2 regions of the Paenibacillus sp. FSL E2-8871 genome follow, and region 2 is predicted to be linked to the other one. Evidence: a T-box and tRNA genes for the amino acid it is inferred to sense, from the RefSeq annotation. Region 2 holds a T-box; the other holds one or more tRNA genes.

Region 1 (9,609 bases), 3.1 Mb from region 2:
GGGGCCATAGCTCAGCTGGGAGAGCGCCTGCCTTGCAAGCAGGAGGTCAGCGGTTCGATCCCGCTTGGCTCCACCATAATTTTTAATTCAATACCTTCTTTAAACTTGATCCTTGAAAACTGGATACCGAAACGAATTTGCGTTTTAGAACATCTTTTAGCAACTTGTGCAAACAAGTAAATGTTATTAGTGAGATTTTTCCTAAGAAAAATCAAGGTTAAGCTAATAAGAGCACACGGAGGATGCCTAGGCGCCAGGAGCCGACGAAGGACGTGGCGAACAACGAAACTGCCTCGGGGAGCTGTAAGCAAGCTTTGATCCGGGGGTGTCCGAATGGGGAAACCCAGCTGTGGTAATTCGCAGTTACTCATCTCTGAACACATAGGAGATGTAGAGGCAGACCAGGGGAACTGAAACATCTAAGTACCCTGAGGAAGAGAAAACAATAGTGATTCCGTCAGTAGCGGCGAGCGAACGCGGAACAGCCTAAACCTAAGAGCTTGCTCTTAGGGGTTGTGGGACGTCTCACATGGAGTTACAAAGGAATATGGTAGGTGAAGAGGTCTGGAAAGGCCCGCGATAGAGGTAAAAGCCCTGTAACCTAAACTGTGTTCTCTCCGAGACGGATCCCGAGTAGTGCGGGGCACGTGAAACCCCGTATGAATCCAGCAGGACCATCTGCTAAGGCTAAATACTACCTGGCGACCGATAGTGAAACAGTACCGTGAGGGAAAGGTGAAAAGCACCCCGGAAGGGGAGTGAAATAGAACCTGAAACCGTGTGCTTACAAAAAGTCAGAGCCCTATTAATGGGTGATGGCGTGCCTTTTGTAGAATGAACCGGCGAGTTACGTTTAACATGCAAGGTTAAGTCGAGAAGACGGAGCCGCAGCGAAAGCGAGTCTGAATAGGGCGAATGAGTATGTGGACGTAGACCCGAAACCGTGTGATCTACCCCTGTCCAGGGTGAAGGTGCGGTAACACGCACTGGAGGCCCGAACCCACGCATGTTGAAAAATGCGGGGATGAGGTGGGGGTAGCGGAGAAATTCCAATCGAACTCGGAGATAGCTGGTTCTCCCCGAAATAGCTTTAGGGCTAGCCTCGGTATAAGAGTAGTGGAGGTAGAGCACTGATTGGGTGCGGGGTCCGCAAGGATTACCAAGCTCAGTCAAACTCCGAATGCCATATACTTATTGCCGGGAGTCAGACAGTGAGTGCTAAGATCCATTGTCAAAAGGGAAACAGCCCAGACCATCAGCTAAGGTCCCCAAGTGTGTGTTAAGTGGGAAAGGATGTGGAGTTGCACAGACAACCAGGATGTTGGCTTAGAAGCAGCCACCATTGAAAGAGTGCGTAATAGCTCACTGGTCGAGTGACTCTGCGCCGAAAATGTAACGGGGCTAAACACACCACCGAAGCTATGGCTAGATACTATGTATCTGGGGTAGGGGAGCGTTGTATGTGGGTTGAAGGTGTACCGTAAGGAGCGCTGGACAGCATACAAGTGAGAATGCCGGTATGAGTAACGAAAAGATCAGTGAGAATCTGATCCGCCGAAAGCCCAAGGTTTCCTGAGGAAGGCTCGTCCGCTCAGGGTAAGTCGGGACCTAAGGCGAGGCCGAAAGGCGTAGTCGAAGGACAACAGTTTGAAATTACTGTACCACCGTAATCCGCTATGAGCGATGGGGTGACGCAGGAGGGTAGTGACGCGGACTGATGGATATGTCCGTCTAAGCAGTGAGGCTGATGTGTAGGCAAATCCGCACATCGTTAAGGCTGGGCTGTGATGGGGAGCGAAAATTACAGTAGCGAAGGTCATGATCTCACACTGCCAAGAAAAGCCTCTAGCCAGGAGAAGGTGCCCGTACCGCAAACCGACACAGGTAGGCGAGAAGAGAATTCTAAGGCGCGCGGAAGAACTCTCGTTAAGGAACTCGGCAAAATGACCCCGTAACTTCGGGAGAAGGGGTGCCCCGGTAGTGTGAATAGCACGAGGGGGCCGCAGTGAAAAGGCCCAAGCGACTGTTTAGCAAAAACACAGGTCTGTGCGAAGCCGCAAGGCGAAGTATACGGGCTGACGCCTGCCCGGTGCTGGAAGGTTAAGGGGAGTGGTTAGGGGTAACCCGAAGCTATGAACCGAAGCCCCAGTAAACGGCGGCCGTAACTATAACGGTCCTAAGGTAGCGAAATTCCTTGTCAGGTAAATTCTGACCCGCACGAATGGCGTAACGACTTGGGCGCTGTCTCAACGAGAGATCCGGTGAAATTTTAATACCTGTGAAGATGCAGGTTACCCGCGACAAGACGGAAAGACCCCATGGAGCTTTACTGCAGCTTGATATTGAATTTGGGTACGATCTGTACAGGATAGGTGGGAGCCGTAGAAATCGGAGCGCAAGCTTCGGTGGAGGCGCCGTTGGGATACCACCCTGATCGTATCTAGGTTCTAACCTAGTACCCTAATCGGGTACGGGGACCGTGTCAGGCGGGCAGTTTGACTGGGGCGGTCGCCTCCTAAAGAGTAACGGAGGCGTTCCAAGGTTCCCTCAGAATGGTTGGAAATCATTCGAAGAGTGCAAAGGCATAAGGGAGCTTGACTGCGAGACCTACAAGTCGAGCAGGGACGAAAGTCGGACTTAGTGATCCGGTGGTACCGCATGGAAGGGCCATCGCTCAACGGATAAAAGCTACCCTGGGGATAACAGGCTTATCTCCCCCAAGAGTCCACATCGACGGGGAGGTTTGGCACCTCGATGTCGGCTCATCGCATCCTGGGGCTGAAGTAGGTCCCAAGGGTTGGGCTGTTCGCCCATTAAAGCGGTACGCGAGCTGGGTTCAGAACGTCGTGAGACAGTTCGGTCCCTATCTGTCGTGGGCGCAGGAAATTTGAGAGGAGCTGTCCTTAGTACGAGAGGACCGGGATGGACGTACCGCTGGTGCACCAGTTGTTTCGCCAGAAGCATGGCTGGGTAGCTACGTACGGACGGGATAAGCGCTGAAAGCATCTAAGCGTGAAGCCCCCCTCAAGATGAGATTTCCCAATTAGTAAGACCCCTTGAAGACGACGAGGTAGATAGGTTGGAGGTGGAAGTGCAGTAATGCATGGAGCTGACCAATACTAATCGGTCGAGGGCTTATCCTATACTTAATACGCAAATTCAATTCGGATTCAGTTTTCAGGGAGTCAAATTCCTGTTTGGATTGCTGTGGTACTGATATCGTTTGGAGAGATACCCAAGTGGCTATAAGGGGACCCTCTGCTAAGGGGTTAGACTGCGTAAGCGGTGCGTGGGTTCGAATCCCACTCTCTCCGCCATTTTCAATCCATAGCATTTCTAATTATTGTGGCGGTGTAGCTCAGCTGGCTAGAGCGTACGGTTCATACCCGTGAGGTCGGGGGTTCGATCCCCTTCGCCGCTACCATAATACCTGGAGGCTTAGCTCAGCTGGGAGAGCATCTGCCTTACAAGCAGAGGGTCGGGGGTTCGATCCCCTCAGCCTCCACCATTATTACTTTTTTAGATTTACTTTTTACACCGTGCCGGTGTAGCTCAACTGGTAGAGCAACTGACTTGTAATCAGTAGGTTGGGGGTTCAAGTCCTCTCGCCGGCACCATTATTATCAATGCGGAACCGTGGTGTAGTTGGCCTAACATGCCTGCCTGTCACGCAGGAGATCGCGAGTTCGAATCTCGTCGGTTCCGCCATTTTTTTCCACAAGACTAGGGTGGGAAGTTTAATGCTACCACTTTATTTTTATGTCAATTTAATATGGCTCGATAGCTCAGTCGGTAGAGCAGAGGACTGAAAATCCTCGTGTCGGCGGTTCGAATCCGTCTCGAGCCACTTTTCCCTGGGGGATTAGCGAAGTGGCCAAACGCATCAGACTGTAAATCTGCTCACGTACGTGTTCGGTGGTTCGAATCCATCATCCCCCACCATTTATGAGCCATTAGCTCAGTTGGTAGAGCACCTGACTTTTAATCAGGGTGTCGAAGGTTCGAGTCCTTCATGGCTCATCCCAAACAGAAAGTCATCACCTTATGGTGGTGGCTTTTTTTGTGTTTTATGGTTGTATTATAGTAGCGCGCTACTGTAGCGATTAACATAATATAAGAGAATATGCTAAAATAGGCGAAAAGAGCAAAAGTGGTGGAGCATGGTGACTATGGATAGTGAGACATTGCGGAAAAAATTAGAGCAGCTCACCGGAAAGAGAACCGGAATCAAGCAGTTAGGGAGGCAGCATTCAGCTTCTCTTTTTAGCATGGGATTAGAAGGACAGGATCAGCTGGTAATCCATGAGGGTCATCTTTGGGCACCTTTGTATGAGAGTGACGGACGTATAACCGCTGTCTGGGTAGAAATGGAGGGGCTCACCTCTCTGGAAGTACAACTGGTCAACTATGCAGTTCGAAATTTTGCTATTGCACTTAAAGCTACAGGGCTTAGAGAAGAAGGTGAAGTGGAGGCGCGGCAGCTTGGCGCTTGGTTGAACACGGAGCTAGAGCAAGAGAAGAATGACACTGAAATTCCCGATGAGATCACCCTAAAGGGACGTCTGTTCGGAGATATGATTCCATTCCTCCTTAGTAGTGAGATTGCCCATAGTCCACAGATCTCTTATCGTTCACTGATGAAATTACTGCGTAGCTATTTTGAGAACGAAATTCTGCTCATTCCCCTTCAAGAGAAGGAATGGTTAATTTTAGCTCGTAAAGAATTACTTACGGGCGGGGATGATAAGGATGATGAAGAAGAGAGTGTAGATGATCTTCTAGCACAGACTAGTATGGGGTTACATGAGCTGATAGCTAGTGAATGGGTAGGGGTATTCCATTTGGCAGTAGCTCCGGCTATAGTCCCTGTTAAGGGATTGACTGGATCTGTAGCTTTGCTCAGGGAGACGATTGTACTCGGTCGTATTTTTCAAGTAGGAGAGTATATTCATTTACCTTGGGAACTGCATTTGGAACGTTTGGTTAACAGCATTCCTGATGTACGCCGCAAACAGTTGCTTGGACAAATTGGTGACTACTCCTCTGTACTATCAGATAAAGAAATGCTGCTGACTTTGGAGACCTTTTTTGAGATGGACTGTAATGTAAGTGAAACCGCCAAGAAGTTGTATATCCATCGAAATACGCTGCTTTACCGTCTGGATAAGATAAAACAAGAGACCGGAGCAGATGTACGAAGCTTTGGGGACGCTGCTATTGTTAAGCTTACTATGCTTTTGTATAAAGTGACGAAAAGGAAATAGGTTTTTTGTGAACCTTACAAATAGCCATAGTGTCCCGACTGGGGTAATATAAATGTACAAGGAAACAGAATTTTTATATTAACTAATTAATAATTAACTCGAGGGGGAAATACAATGGCAGGCGTACGTTTAGAGCATATTTTCAAAAAATACCCGGGTTCAGATAAAGCAACAGTAATCGATATCAATCTTGATATTAAAGATAAGGAATTTCTAGTATTGGTTGGACCTTCCGGTTGCGGTAAATCCACAACTTTGCGTATGATCGCTGGTTTGGAAGAAATCTCCGAAGGTAAAATGTACATTGGCGATCGTGTAGTTAATGACGTTGCACCTAAAGACCGCGATATCGCGATGGTATTCCAATCCTACGCCCTGTATCCGCATATGAGCGTATACCAAAACATGGCTTTCGGTTTGAAACTTCGTAAAGTGAAGAAGGATGAAATCGACAAGAAAGTTCGCGAAGCTGCTAAAATTCTTGATATCGAGCATTTGCTAGATCGTAAACCAAAAGCGCTTTCCGGTGGTCAACGCCAACGTGTCGCTTTGGGACGCGCTATCGTACGTGATCCACAAGTCTTCTTGATGGATGAGCCTCTTTCCAACTTGGATGCTAAACTTCGTGGTCAAATGCGTGCTGAAATCACTAAACTGGTTAAGCGCCTTGAAACTACTTGTATCTACGTAACGCATGACCAAACAGAAGCTATGACAATGGGTGATCGCATCGTAGTTATGTATGATGGTATCATTCAACAAGCAGCTTCCCCTGAAGAGTTGTACAATGAACCTACAAACTTGTTCGTAGCTGGATTTATCGGATCCCCTACAATGAACTTTATCAATGGTACTTTGTCCGAAGTGAGCGGTTCTATCCGTTTCCGTGCTGAGAACCTTGATGTTGAAGTACCAGGCGGAAAAGCTCAAATCATCCGCAACAAAGGTTACATCGGTAAAGAAGTAATCATGGGCGTTCGTCCAGAAGATATCCATGAAGAGCCAGTATTCTTGGAAGCTTCCCCGAACACAATCTTCACTTCATTGGTTGATGTTACTGAAAACCTTGGTCACGAAATGCTCCTTTACTTGAGCGGCCTTGGTAAATCTACTGTAATCGCTCGTGTAGATGGACGTTCCACTACTCGCGAAGGCAGCAAGCCTAAATTGGCTATTGATATGAACAAAATTCACTTCTTTGATAAAGAATCCGAAGCTAACATTTTGTTGGGATAAGATTGTAAAGATCTTTTCTCTCTTGATAAAGCCACCCGAAAGGGTGGCTTTATTGTTTAGATGGCCCCTGTTTGGTTAGGCGCTAAGATTGCATTCATAAGCGTTATCAATTAAGATAGCAGGAGAATTACCTCCGGAATGTAAAGAGATCGCTGCCAACCGGACGCAGTAAGCGGACAAATACCGCAGGTGACGAAAGGACGAAATTACATGGCTAAGAAAGTAAAAGTATCTGAATTGGTACAGCATTTTCAATTAGAGGTTATTTCCGGCCAGGAAGGTCTAAAGAGACCCATTACGGTCGATGACCTGAATCGCCCTGGACTAGAGATTGCTGGTTATTTTGAATATTATCCAGAAGAACGTGTTCAATTGCTAGGCAAAACAGAACTCGCTTTTTTCTCCATGCTGCCCGAAGCTGAGCGGAAAAGTCGACTTCGTGGAATTTGCAATGATAACACACCTTGTATTGTAATTACACGTGGTTTGGAAGTGCCTCAGGAGTTAATTGACATAAGTAATGAAAAGGCTCTTCCTGTGCTTCGCAGCTCGATGGCTACGACTATTTTCTCCAGCCGTTTGACGAGCTTCCTAGAAGGAAAATTAGCCCCTACGGCGACTATTCATGGCGTACTTTGTGATGTATATGGTGTAGGTATGCTAATTACGGGTAGTAGTGGGATTGGTAAAAGTGAAACAGCCCTTGAACTCGTAAAACGCGGTCATCGATTGATTGCTGATGATGCCGTAGAGATCCGTCAGACTTCAGATAACCAGCTGCATGGTACAGCCCCTGAGTTAATCCGTCATTTACTGGAGATCCGTGGAGTAGGTATCATTAATGTAATGACACTTTTTGGTGCGGGTGCCATTCGTAATCATAAACGGATTACACTTGTTGTTAGATTGGAAGCTTGGCAGCAAGACAAGCAGTATGATCGACTTGGACTTGATGAGGAAACGACACGGATTATTGACACAGATGTTCCGCTTGTAACGATTCCCGTACGCCCAGGACGTAACCTTGCAGTTATTATAGAGGTTGCAGCGATGAACTATCGCCTGAAACAAATGGGCTTTAATGCAGCCCTGCAGTTCACGAATAAGCTAACTGCGACCATATCTGAAGATATGGATGATCTCGATTAGGAGTGTGAGAGAATGTTCCCATTAGCACTAAATCCTATTGTCTTCTCAATTGGATCACTGCAAGTACACTGGTACGGATTAATACTAGGTTTCGGTGCACTCGCGGGGTTATTTCTTGCGATCCGCGAGGGCAAACGGTTTGGTATACCACAAGAATTCTTTATGGATATGCTGCTGCTAGGTGTGCCTTCGGCCATTATTGGGGCACGGATTTACTTTGTAGCGTTTAAATGGGAGGATTATAAGGATAATTTAATAGATGTCTTTAAGATCTGGAATGGTGGCATCGCCATTTACGGTGCGTTAATTGGAGCCATTATTTGCGGGATTATTTATTTCCGCTATAAAGGCTACCCCTTCTGGCGTATCGTTGATATTTGTGCACCTGGACTACTTGCGGGTCAAATGATTGGACGCTGGGGAAACTTTGTCAACCAAGAGGCATACGGCAGCGTGGTTGAAGAGTCTTTTTTACGGGATAAACTGCATTTACCGGACTTCATTGTGAACCAAATGTACATAGGGGATGCTTTTCATCATCCGACCTTCTTGTATGAATCTCTTTGGAGCTTACTGGGTATCGCGCTACTAATGCTACTTCGTCGTCAGAAGTTTGTGCGAGCCGGTGAGATCTTCATGTCTTACTTTATATGGTATTCCATCGGTCGTTTCTTCATTGAAGCCATACGTACGGACAGCTTGGCCTTTAATGGAAGTGCAGGCTTGGCATCCTTTATGAACGGATTGTGGAAACCGATGGAATGGTTAGGCTTTGAGCAAGGATACTTGGACCCAAGCTATGGAAATATTCGTATTTCTCAGCTGCTTGCTCTACTGATCATCGTCGCAGCTGTACTGCTTATCATTATTCGTAGGGTCACCGGAGAGCCTAAAGCACATTATTCTGATCCTATCGTATGTACTAAACCAATCAAAGCAGATACCATAGTGCCTGAAAGCGCAGTAAATACACCGCAGAAAGCTCGTCACGGGGCTCAACCTGAGCAAGGACAGCCAGCGGATGGAGATAAGAAGGAGCAGTAAAGCTTATGATAGAATGCGTTCTTTTTGATCTAGATGGAACGATTGTCGATACGAATGAGCTAATTATTAGTTCGTTTATGTACGCGCTGAAGGATAATGGTCTAGCTCCACTCACTAGGGAAGAGATTATTCCGCATATGGGCACAACCCTTCAGCAACAGATGAGAGTCTTCTCTGGACTTGAGGATGTAAGTGGTGCGCTTGAGAAATCCTACCGTTCTTATAATTATGAACATCACGATGAGTTAGTACGTCCCTTTCCTCAAGTGAATGAGACAATGGAAGAGCTCTTACGTCGTGGAATTAAAATGGGGATTGTGACCACAAAAATTCGTCCAACAACGATTAAATCGCTTGAGATGTTTGATTTGCTAAAGTACATGGATACGATTGTGACGGTGAACGATGTTACTGAACCAAAGCCACATCCAGAGCCTGTTCTGACAGCAGTCAATAACCTTGGTGTTGATCCTCGTAAAACTCTTATGGTGGGTGACAGTACGGTTGATATTCAGTCAGCAAAAGCTGCTGGTGTATATGCGGCTGGAGTATCGTGGTCTTTAAAAGGCGAAGAGACTCTCCGCAAGTATGATCCCGACTATATCATCCATAACATGAAGGATATTATAGAAATTGTGGAGCGAGGAACGAGTGAATCGTGAGAAACGTAACCCGATATCCTGTAGAAGGTCATAACTCACTTTGGTACATTTACCGTACGGTCAGCCCGTGGAAGGGTGTCCGCAATTTTATTTTTATTCAGATTGCCCGTTATTGCCCGATTCTACCGTTAAAGAACTGGATCTATCGTCAGATTCTCGGGATGAAGGTAGGCAAGCATACCTCCTTCGGTCTGATGGCGATGGTGGATGTATTTTTTCCGGAAAAAATAACGGTGGGTGAGAACTCTATTATC
Region 2 (9,609 bases):
TTGGTTTTATTGGGTCACATGTTGTTGATCGGCTTATCAGAGAGGGGATCGAAACTGTAATTGTAGATAATGTATCGGGTGCTTCCGGCTCATTCTATAGAAATCCTTCCGCACTTTTATATCCGTACGACATTCGGGACGAGACACTGGGTGAAGTCTTTAGCCGTGAGAAGCCGGATGTGGTCATTCATCTGGCTGCACAGATTGACGTAAGAGAATCTCAGCGCAATCCATTGTTTGACGCGAATGTGAATATTGTTGGCACACTAAACGTCCTGCGGATGTGTGAGGCCCATCAGGTTGAAAAGATCGTGTACGCCTCGTCGGCCGCTGTATACGGTAATCCTGAATATTTGAGCATTGACGAGAAACATCCCTTAAATCCTGAATCTTGTTATGGGGTATCAAAAAGCGTTCCTGAGTCTTATATTCGGATGTTTGCCAGCATGCATGGGCTGAAGTACACCATTCTTCGTCTTGCGAATGTATATGGACCTCGACAAAGCTCGCATGGTGAGGCAGGTGTCGTTTCCATTTTTCTGGATCGCATAAAGCAAGGCAAGGAACTTGTGATTTATGGGGATGGAGAACAGACCAGGGATTTTGTCTATGTTGAGGATGTTGCACAGGCGTTTGTAAATGCGGCTTGTACAGATGAGAATGCGGATAATCAGATCATAAATATTAGCTGCGGGGTGGCGACCTCCATTAATACGATTGTAGAAATGATAGGCGGTATTACAGGTCGGGAATCCCAGACAACCTATGAACAGGCTCGACCGGGAGATATTCTTCACAGCTACTTAAACAATAGTAAAGCAAACGAGTTGATGTCCTGGTCACCTCACCATGATCTTCACCAGGGACTCAAGAAGACGATTGCAGCCCGATTGACTGTAGGCAGTGCTGTGGACCATTAATCGCAAATATCGAAAGGGGTTATCCCCATGGAACGAAAATTAAATTCGGAAATGTTTGTTCTACGAAGTATTGCCTGCTTAAGTATAGCGCTGTTACATGCTTTATATCGAGTCTATGACGATGGGAACACGCCTTGGGTAGAGTCAGTGGGTCTACTGCTTACATTTGGCACACCGGTATTCGTATTTATCTCGCAATTCGTATTGTCTTTTGCATATCCGGACGGAATTCCCGCGAAATTTTGGGAGAAACGGATCAAGTATATTTTGCTTCCTTACTTTTTTTTCGGAGCTTTGTACGCAGGGTTAAAAGGATTGGATATGGCGGGCAGTGAGGGGATTCCGCTTCTTCAAGCTTTTTGGTACTTTCTCTGGCGTCATTGGTTACTTGGCGATTTTCATGGCTACTTTATCCTAATTATCTTTCAGTTTTATGCCTTGTTCCTCTTATTTCAAAAGCATGCCAAAAAATTCACTCCACGCTCTATACTGATTGCGTCATTCGTTATTAATGTGGCTTACTTAGGTTTTTTCAATTTCACCAAACCCGTAGATACGGTAGCTGCTCAATATATTTGGGATAAATTGTATTGGGTTTTCTCTCCGGGGTGGATTTTCTACTTTACTGTGGCTTATTACTTGGGGCGAAATGAGGCTTGGTTCCGGGAAAAATTAAAACAGTTCCGTTTAGCTGTCTACGTGCTTCCAGTTGTAACAGGCGCGTTTGTGCTATTCGTGAATGGGCAAGGCTGGATTACGGCACATAGTTCCAAGAGAATTGATATGTTACTTTTCGCCATGAGCATGATTCTACTACTATTCACAGTGGCTTCTTCATTGAAAAAAGTGCCGCGTGTGCTGGAGTGGAGCAGTAGATACTCCTTCGGCATATATTTGCTCCACCCGTTGTTGTTGGCTTTATTCGTCAAACTTCCTTCTTCGTTCGGGTTGCAAAACCTTGGACTATTCAGTGTGCTTCTCCAATTTGTTGGATGTGTGGTAGGATCGGCGATCATCATGAACATAGCGAATCGTATTCCAGGCGGAGCCTTTGTGTTCGGTCGAGTCGGGATTGGAATCAATCAGAGAAAACCCCCGAAACCGCTGGATAAGCCCATAAGCTCGAGTATAGGGAACATGAACTAGCTAAAAATAGACCACTAAACTTCCGTTTTTCAGGTGATTAGTGGTCTTTTAATATTGTCTTGGCTCTTACATCGCACTAGTTTCGGACCGTATAGTTGTTATTTCTATAAAAACACACATTTTGGTATTGGTTTTGAGCAAAAAGCAGCATCTGAGTCCAATAATCTCGCAAAATGGACAAAACCATTAAAATAAGGGCACCTCAGACCGATCAATAATCGAGGGGATCTGAAATAGTTGGAATTATCGGTGAATCCTATTATAATGGGTTTCTTGATTAAATGTAATTATGAATATTCAAACATTTACATCCAGAGAATAATGCATCGTGCAGAACTTTAGGAGGAAACGAAAGTGGAACTTGGAATAAGTACCTTTGTCGAGACAACGCCCGATGTCCAAACGGGTGAGACAATAAGTCATGCAGAACGACTACGTGAAGTAGTGGAGGAAATTGTACTTGCCGAAGAGGTGGGACTAGATGTATACGGAGTGGGCGAGCATCATCGTAATGATTATGCGGCTTCATCACCTGCGGTTGTGTTAGCTGCAGCTGCATCGTTGACTTCGAAAATTCGTTTGACCAGTGCCGTAATGATCCTGTCTTCAGCAGATCCCGTACGTGTATTTCAAGATTTTGCAACACTAGATGGCATTTCGAATGGACGTGCAGAAATTATGATCGGCCGCGGCTCGTTTACAGAGTCTTTTCCATTATTCGGCTATGATCTGAAAGATTATGAAGAACTCTTTAATGAGAAGCTGGAATTGTTATTAGCCATCCAAAAGTCAGAAAAAGTAACCTGGAGTGGTAAACATCGAGCGGCCATAAAGAATTTGGGGATTTACCCGCGTCCGGTTCAAGATCCGTTACCGATTTGGATTGGGAGTGCAGGTAGTCCAGAGTCTGCGATCCGCACTGGAGCATTAGGTTTACCTTTTGTATTAGCTATTATTGGAAATGTTCAGCCGCTTGATTATGCGAAGCATGTGCAGCTTTACAAAAAAGCAGCGGCTGAAGCCGGATATGATCTTTCAAGCCTGCCTATTGCCTCACACTCACACGGGTTTATTGCTGAGACTAATGAGTTAGCACTGGAGAAATTTTTCCCTTCAACGCATGCTCGGACCAATGTGCGGGCGAAGGAAAAAGGGACACCGCCATACCATCGTTCCGATTATGATGCAGCATGCAGCTTTGATGGCGCTCTGTACGTAGGTGATCCAGAAACCGTTGCGAACAAAATCATTCATCTTCGCAAGCATGTGGGAATTACGCGATTCTTTTTACATATGCCCCACGGTACAATGCCTCATGAGGATGTTATGCAGGCGATTAGACTGCTGGGAACGGAAGTAGCTCCTCGTGTTCGTGAAGAAGTAGCGCGCTGGGAAGCAAGTAATCGTTAACGAATAAGCTGCGTCCTTAGGACGTGGCTTTTTTTGTGCGGTATACTAAAATAACGAATAACGTTATATAAGGGAGGGGCAATGGAGACTATTCATTATTTATCTCAATTCAATTTGCTTCAATCGTTAGCGCTGGAAGATCTAATGGAAATGGAAGAGTTAACTCGAATAACAGTAGTTCCGAAAAATACATATATCCAGACACCGACAACCTTCTCTGAAGGATTATTTTTTGTGAAAAAAGGAAAGGTGCGTTTATACCGATTGAATGCGGATGGGAAGCAGTTTACTTCGGATATTCTGAGTGAGGGTAATGTTTTTGGTGAAATGAACGTGATTTCGTTTGGAACCAAAGATCATTACATTGAAGCCATGGAAGAGTGTCATATCTGTACAATTGATCCTGTAAGATTTGAAGAATTCGTAGCTACTCGACCTAGATTTTTGATGTCATTAATGCAAGTATTGAGTGATCGTATAAAAAGTATGAGTCAGTTAACTCAAAACCTAGCCATCGGAAATCTGCATGATAAAATATTGTGCGTTCTTTTAAAGCTATCTGATCAACTAGGCGTTAAAAGTGAGGATAATTATTATAAAATCAATGTTCCACTGTCACATCAAGAAATCGCCAATTTGATTGGTGCGAGCAGAGAAGCGGTTACTGTGGCATTGCAAGAATTGGTAAAAGCTGAGGTGCTTCAGACTGGGTTCAAAACTATACGTATCCATCATGATAAGATTTTGGAAAGAAATTTATAAAGATTATGAGTTGTAAATGAGATTACATCTTTGTGGTTAGAAATACCCGTATCCTAGATATAAGAAGAAGGTTATCCAAGCCTTTAAAATCATAGGTGAAGGGAAGATTTCTATGGAGCATAGGAAGGGAGCTCGAAAAGTTAGCGATATTCCTGCTGATGTTGTAGGACTATTGCATAAAGGACAATTACAGACTGTAAATCTAACGGAATGGCTTGCTGTCGACCATATGGTTTTGTTGGAAAATGTGCTGGACGAGCTAGGTTTTGGACAGGAATCCGAACTAATTTTACAAAGGCTTCGCGATTCATCGGAAAAGAAAATCATGAAGCTCATACCGGCTATCGCGCGGGAGTGGCAACAGGTATTGGAGTGCAAATCAGAGGTGGAACAAGTCCGAGTATTCTCAGCTTTAGCGCAGCATCGTTCCGATAGTGTCCGCTGTTGGGCTGCCTATATGATCGGTCTAAATCAATCTTTAAGTCTATCGCAAAAGCTAATGGATATCCGTCCCTTTGCAGCGGATGATCATTTTGGGGTACGTGAGATTTCATGGATGGCTTTAAGGGAATCGGTCATTGCAGAATTGGATGAATCCATTAAGTTCTTAGAGAGCTGGGTTCATGATCAAGATACGAACATAAGGAGATATGCAATCGAATTGACGCGGCCACATGGGGTATGGGCGAAGCATATTACTGCGCTAAAAGAAAACCCAGCAATAGCACTTCAATTATTAGAACCACTTAAGTCAGATCCGGCAAAATACGTTCAGGATTCTGTAAGTAATTGGTTGAACGATGCGAGTAAAAGCAATCCAGACTGGGTGCAACAGCTTAGTGAGAAGTGGTTAATTTCTTCGGATTCCAAGGAAACGAAACGGATTGTAACACGGGCAACTAGGAGTATTACTGATCTACGTTGAAAATGAATTGTCGCTTTAGAATGGATGATAAACGTCAAACACTATGGCTAATTAGCTAATAAGTGTTGGCGTTTTTTTATTGTAACGAAGAAGGGGGCTTGGATAATTAAAGATATCTAATAGTTCTGATTTATTATTTAAACCTAGAAGCGCATAAATATTTATATTGTTAATCTCGTATCCTTATGTTATACTCAAAAACACAAAATGTTATAAAAACTAACACAAAATTGAGTTGAGGAGGATTTGACTATGAAAATACAAATATTTCTGAAGGTTAGTGTCATTTTATCGGCGGTTTTGTTAGCTGACTCGTCAGTTAATGTTATTTTTGCTGACGCGATGGAAAGTGCGTATAAACCGAAAACGCATGTTCTAAAGGCGAATTCGGAGACTGTTCGCTGGGGGAATATTGGTAAAGGTGATCCAGCTTTAACAGTACAATCGGGAGATATTGTGACGGTTGAGGCCATTACGCATCATTCCGGTGATGATTACGATCGGATGATTAAAGGGGATGCGGGTGTTGAAGATGTTTTTCACTGGATAGAAGGGGAGAAGAACGAAGCGCTTCGTGGACCAGGCGTACATATTTTGACGGGACCTATCGCAGTAGAAGGCGCTGAGCCAGGGGATGTTCTGGAAGTGAAGATTCTGGACATGAAGCTGAGACCTAATGGAAATGACCAATATGCAGGCAAAACCTATGGCGTGAATGCCGCGGCGAACTGGGGTTATCTATACGGAGATATGGTTGAGGAGCCGAAAAAACGTGAAGTGGTCACCATCTATGAGATGGATACTGAAGGTGGGACGGATTATGCAACAGCTGTTTATAACTACAAATGGACAGTGCAAACCGATCCGGATGGTCAAGTGCACCCGACAATCGACTACCCAGGTGTAATTGTAGACCATAATACGATTGATAAGAACTTTGATGTATTGAAAGGTATAAAGATTCCAGTACGTCTCCACTTCGGCACGATGGGTGTGGCGCCTAAAGAAGCGGATATTGTAGATTCAGTACCTCCTTCATACAATGGTGGCAACGTTGATGATTGGCGGATTACTGAAGGTGCAACGATGTATTATCCTGTATCCGTACCGGGTGCGCTACTGTCAATTGGTGACCCGCATGCCGGCCAAGGGGATTCAGAGATTAACGGAACTGCGATCGAGACATCAGTTACTGGTGATATACAAGTTATTCTTCATAAAAAAGCAACGCTTAACCAAAAACTGAGTGGGTTAAGTTTCCCATTACTTGAAAATGAATACGAATGGGTTGTGCATGGCTTCAGCTACGCCAATTATTTGGAGGAGCTGGGGGCTAGTGCTCAGACGGATATTTTCAAAAACTCGTCCATCGACAAAGCAATGAAGGATGCCGCTCATAAAACAAAAGATTTTTTAATGGCTGGAATGGAATTGAGCGAGGATGAAGCGTACTCACTGATGTCTGTGTCCGCGGATTTTGGAATTACACAGGTGGTGGATGGAAACTGGGGTGTGCATGCTTTGATCGATAAAGGCCAATTCGGTGATTCGGAGCGCAAGGCAGTGGGATTACGTAGCAGCTTTGAAAGCTTTGGTGCGAAGGTGAGCTGGAAGCTGACTACTCAGACAGTAACTATAAGCTACAATAATAATGTTCTAGAGATGAAAGTCGGGGCGACGACAGGAATGTACAATGGAGAGATCGTTAAGCTTGTTGCTCCAATAGAAGTTGTAAAAGAGAAGGTTCAGGTCAGCGAATATTTCGCGAAATTTTATAAAGCTAAGTTATCTAAAACAGAGTAGGTTGAATTAGCAATCATTTCATAAACATAATAAGATCCAAACCAGAGAAGAACCGTCTTAAAGTCGGTTCTTTTTTTTATATATTTAGACCATCCTGATTTTTGTGGCGTTTTAATAAGATTTGGTTTTCTACACGGACTAGACCATCCAGACAGTAGATGGATTCATGCATAAACCGCTCCATCTCTTCAAGGTTCTCAACTAGAATATGAATGTGAAGAATGCATGGCCCTGTCATTTCATAAAGTACGGCTACGCGTTCATTTTCTTTTAGGACTCTGACAATATGATTTAAATGGGCAGGCTCCACTTCAAGCTCTAGATACGCCGAAATTTTCTTTCCTAATTTTTCTGCGTTGATGACGATTGAGAATTGCTCAATAATTCCTTGATTGACGAGCCGATCAATACGATCCTTAACCGCGACACTTGATAAATTAACTTCTTTAGCTAGATCGGTGTAGGAAATTCTGCTGTTTTGAGTTAGGCGTTCTAATATATGATTATCGATTGGATCAAGCATACGGAGTCGTTCACCTCTTTTTTCGTAATTGTAACAGAAAAAAACAGGCAATGACTAGTAGTGCGTCACAGCAGGAGTGTGTCTCAGCATTCTCAGCTTAAGATGTTGACATTGAAGAATTATTTCACTATACTGGCTGTAATCTTATATACGATATACGTTGAAGAAGCCCAGTAGTAGCTTAGTCCCTGTTTCAGAAAGCCGGGGGTTGATGAAACCCGGTACACACTAAGAGTACGAATTACACTTTGGAGTATCTCGGCTAACACCGAGCGGAATGGCGAACGATATCTCGTCACGAGTGGCATCAATGCTGTGTTTTAGCATTAGCGTTTCATTGGTGCAATCTGGGTGGTAACACGGTTATTCAATCGTCCCTATGTCTACAATAGACAAGGGGACGATTTTTTTGTTTTTAAATATAAGGGTTTATTTGTTTCACTTCATCAACTATCCTTATATTCGATTGGCGGACTGATGATTCGTTATAGGATATCTACTAATTTAAGGGGTGTTAGGCAATGAATATTATCGATGAACTAGAATGGCGCGATGCCATCAATCAACAAACCGATGCCGAAGGGCTTAGAGAATTGACCAACCAGAAATCCGTTTCGGTGTACTGCGGTGTAGACCCGACGGGTGACAGTATGCATATTGGTCACTTGATTCCGTTCATGGTACTCAAAAGATTCCAGCTTGCAGGACATCGTCCGGTTATGCTAATTGGCGGTGCTACGGGTACGATCGGTGATCCAAGTGGACGACAATCCGAGCGTTCATTGCAGACGCTGGAGCAAATCCAAGCTAACGTAGATGCGCTTACCGCACAAATGAAAAAACTGTTCGTTACTGATGGCGACAATCAAATTCGTATGGTGAATAACTACGATTGGACGCATAAAATCAATGTGATCGAATTTTTGCGTGACTATGGTAAGAACTTCAGCATCAATTCGATGCTTGCCAAAGATGTTGTAGCGAGCAGATTGGACAGCGGAATTTCCTTTACTGAATTCTCCTACCAAATCCTTCAATCCCTAGATTACCTGCATCTGTACCAGCATGAAGATGTGCAGCTCCAAATTGGTGGCTCCGATCAATGGGGCAACATTACAAGCGGTCTGGATCTGATCCGTAGAAAAGAAGGACCTGAAGCAAAAGCATTCGGTCTAACGATCCCGCTTATGTTGAAAGCTGATGGAACAAAATTCGGTAAATCAGCTGGAGGGGCAATCTGGCTCGATCCAAACAAAACGACTGCGTTTGAGTTCTACCAGTTCTGGGCGAACACTGATGACCGTGATGTTGTGAAATACTTGAAGTACTTTACATTCCTATCTAAAGAGCAAATTGATGCACTTGCGGAAAAAGTACAGACTGAACCGCATAAACGCGAAGCACAAAAAACACTTGCTGAAGAAATGACCAGATTCGTGCATGGTGAAGAATTGCTGGAGCAGGCTAAACGTATTACTGCTGCTCTGTTCAGTGGAGATATCAAATCCCTAACTGCTGATGAGATCGAGCAAGGCTTCAAGGAAATGCCGACCTACGAAACTACACTGGAATCTAAAAATATCGTAGAGTGGTTAATTGATCTCGGTATCGAGCCGTCTAAGCGTCAAGCACGTGAGGATATCACCAAAGGAGCAATCTCCATGAATGGTGAGAAAGTTAGCGACGTAGCACTGGAAGTTACAGCTAGCGAAGCTATCGGCGGCCGGTTTATCATTATCCGTAAGGGTAAGAAAAACTACAGCTTGGTGAAATTGTCCTAAAAATAAGAGCCTTCCTTATGAATAAGGGAGGTTTTTTGTTGTATTTTAAGTATAGAGGCGGATCATTTGCATATTAAGTGAAATTTGAAAGGTGAAATAGCGAAAATTATGGTAAGCTTAGGATTCGTGTGATTTATGGATTAACATGATATTCTACAACTATAACAGAAAATTAGGAGTGGTAATTTGAGAAGACAAAAACCAATGACCATGGAAGAATTGATGAATGAGTTACAAGGACAGAAAACGTATCAAGAAGATCCCAATCACATCTCTTTCGAGAAATTGTTTAATGAAGCGTTTATGAGTAAGTATTCCAATTACAAAAGTTTCGATGAG

What was found. The T-box of region 2 lies ahead of tyrS (tyrosine--tRNA ligase). A T-box ahead of a tRNA ligase gene usually reads a tRNA of that ligase, here a tRNA-Tyr.
Region 1: it encodes a tRNA-Tyr, which carries the amino acid that the T-box ahead of tyrS (tyrosine--tRNA ligase) is inferred to sense. The anticodon was not compared.

What each region holds. Positions count from the first base shown of each region.
Region 1 is NZ_JBBOBV010000001.1:4,775,501-4,785,109, forward strand. Features, by position in the region: tRNA gene NYE25_RS21715 (tRNA-Ala) at 1-76, shown strand; rRNA gene NYE25_RS21720 (23S ribosomal RNA) at 216-3,143, shown strand; tRNA gene NYE25_RS21725 (tRNA-Ser) at 3,226-3,317, shown strand; tRNA gene NYE25_RS21730 (tRNA-Met) at 3,348-3,424, shown strand; tRNA gene NYE25_RS21735 (tRNA-Val) at 3,433-3,508, shown strand; tRNA gene NYE25_RS21740 (tRNA-Thr) at 3,542-3,617, shown strand; tRNA gene NYE25_RS21745 (tRNA-Asp) at 3,631-3,708, shown strand; tRNA gene NYE25_RS21750 (tRNA-Phe) at 3,775-3,847, shown strand; tRNA gene NYE25_RS21755 (tRNA-Tyr) at 3,857-3,942, shown strand; tRNA gene NYE25_RS21760 (tRNA-Lys) at 3,948-4,020, shown strand; gene NYE25_RS21765 (PucR family transcriptional regulator) at 4,170-5,264, shown strand; gene NYE25_RS21770 (ABC transporter ATP-binding protein) at 5,379-6,500, shown strand; gene hprK (HPr(Ser) kinase/phosphatase) at 6,711-7,649, shown strand; gene lgt (prolipoprotein diacylglyceryl transferase) at 7,662-8,693, shown strand; gene ppaX (pyrophosphatase PpaX) at 8,699-9,355, shown strand; gene NYE25_RS21790 (acyltransferase) at 9,352-9,609, shown strand, end outside.
Region 2 is NZ_JBBOBV010000001.1:1,708,918-1,718,526, reverse strand. Features, by position in the region: gene NYE25_RS07890 (NAD-dependent epimerase/dehydratase family protein) at 1-920, shown strand, start outside; gene NYE25_RS07885 (acyltransferase family protein) at 948-2,066, shown strand; gene NYE25_RS07880 (LLM class flavin-dependent oxidoreductase) at 2,421-3,476, shown strand; gene NYE25_RS07875 (Crp/Fnr family transcriptional regulator) at 3,558-4,238, shown strand; gene NYE25_RS07870 (DNA alkylation repair protein) at 4,351-5,163, shown strand; gene NYE25_RS07865 (acetamidase/formamidase family protein) at 5,416-6,966, shown strand; gene NYE25_RS07860 (Lrp/AsnC family transcriptional regulator) at 7,043-7,489, opposite strand; T-box leader at 7,641-7,871, shown strand; gene tyrS (tyrosine--tRNA ligase) at 8,011-9,270, shown strand; gene NYE25_RS07850 (hypothetical protein) at 9,475-9,609, shown strand, end outside.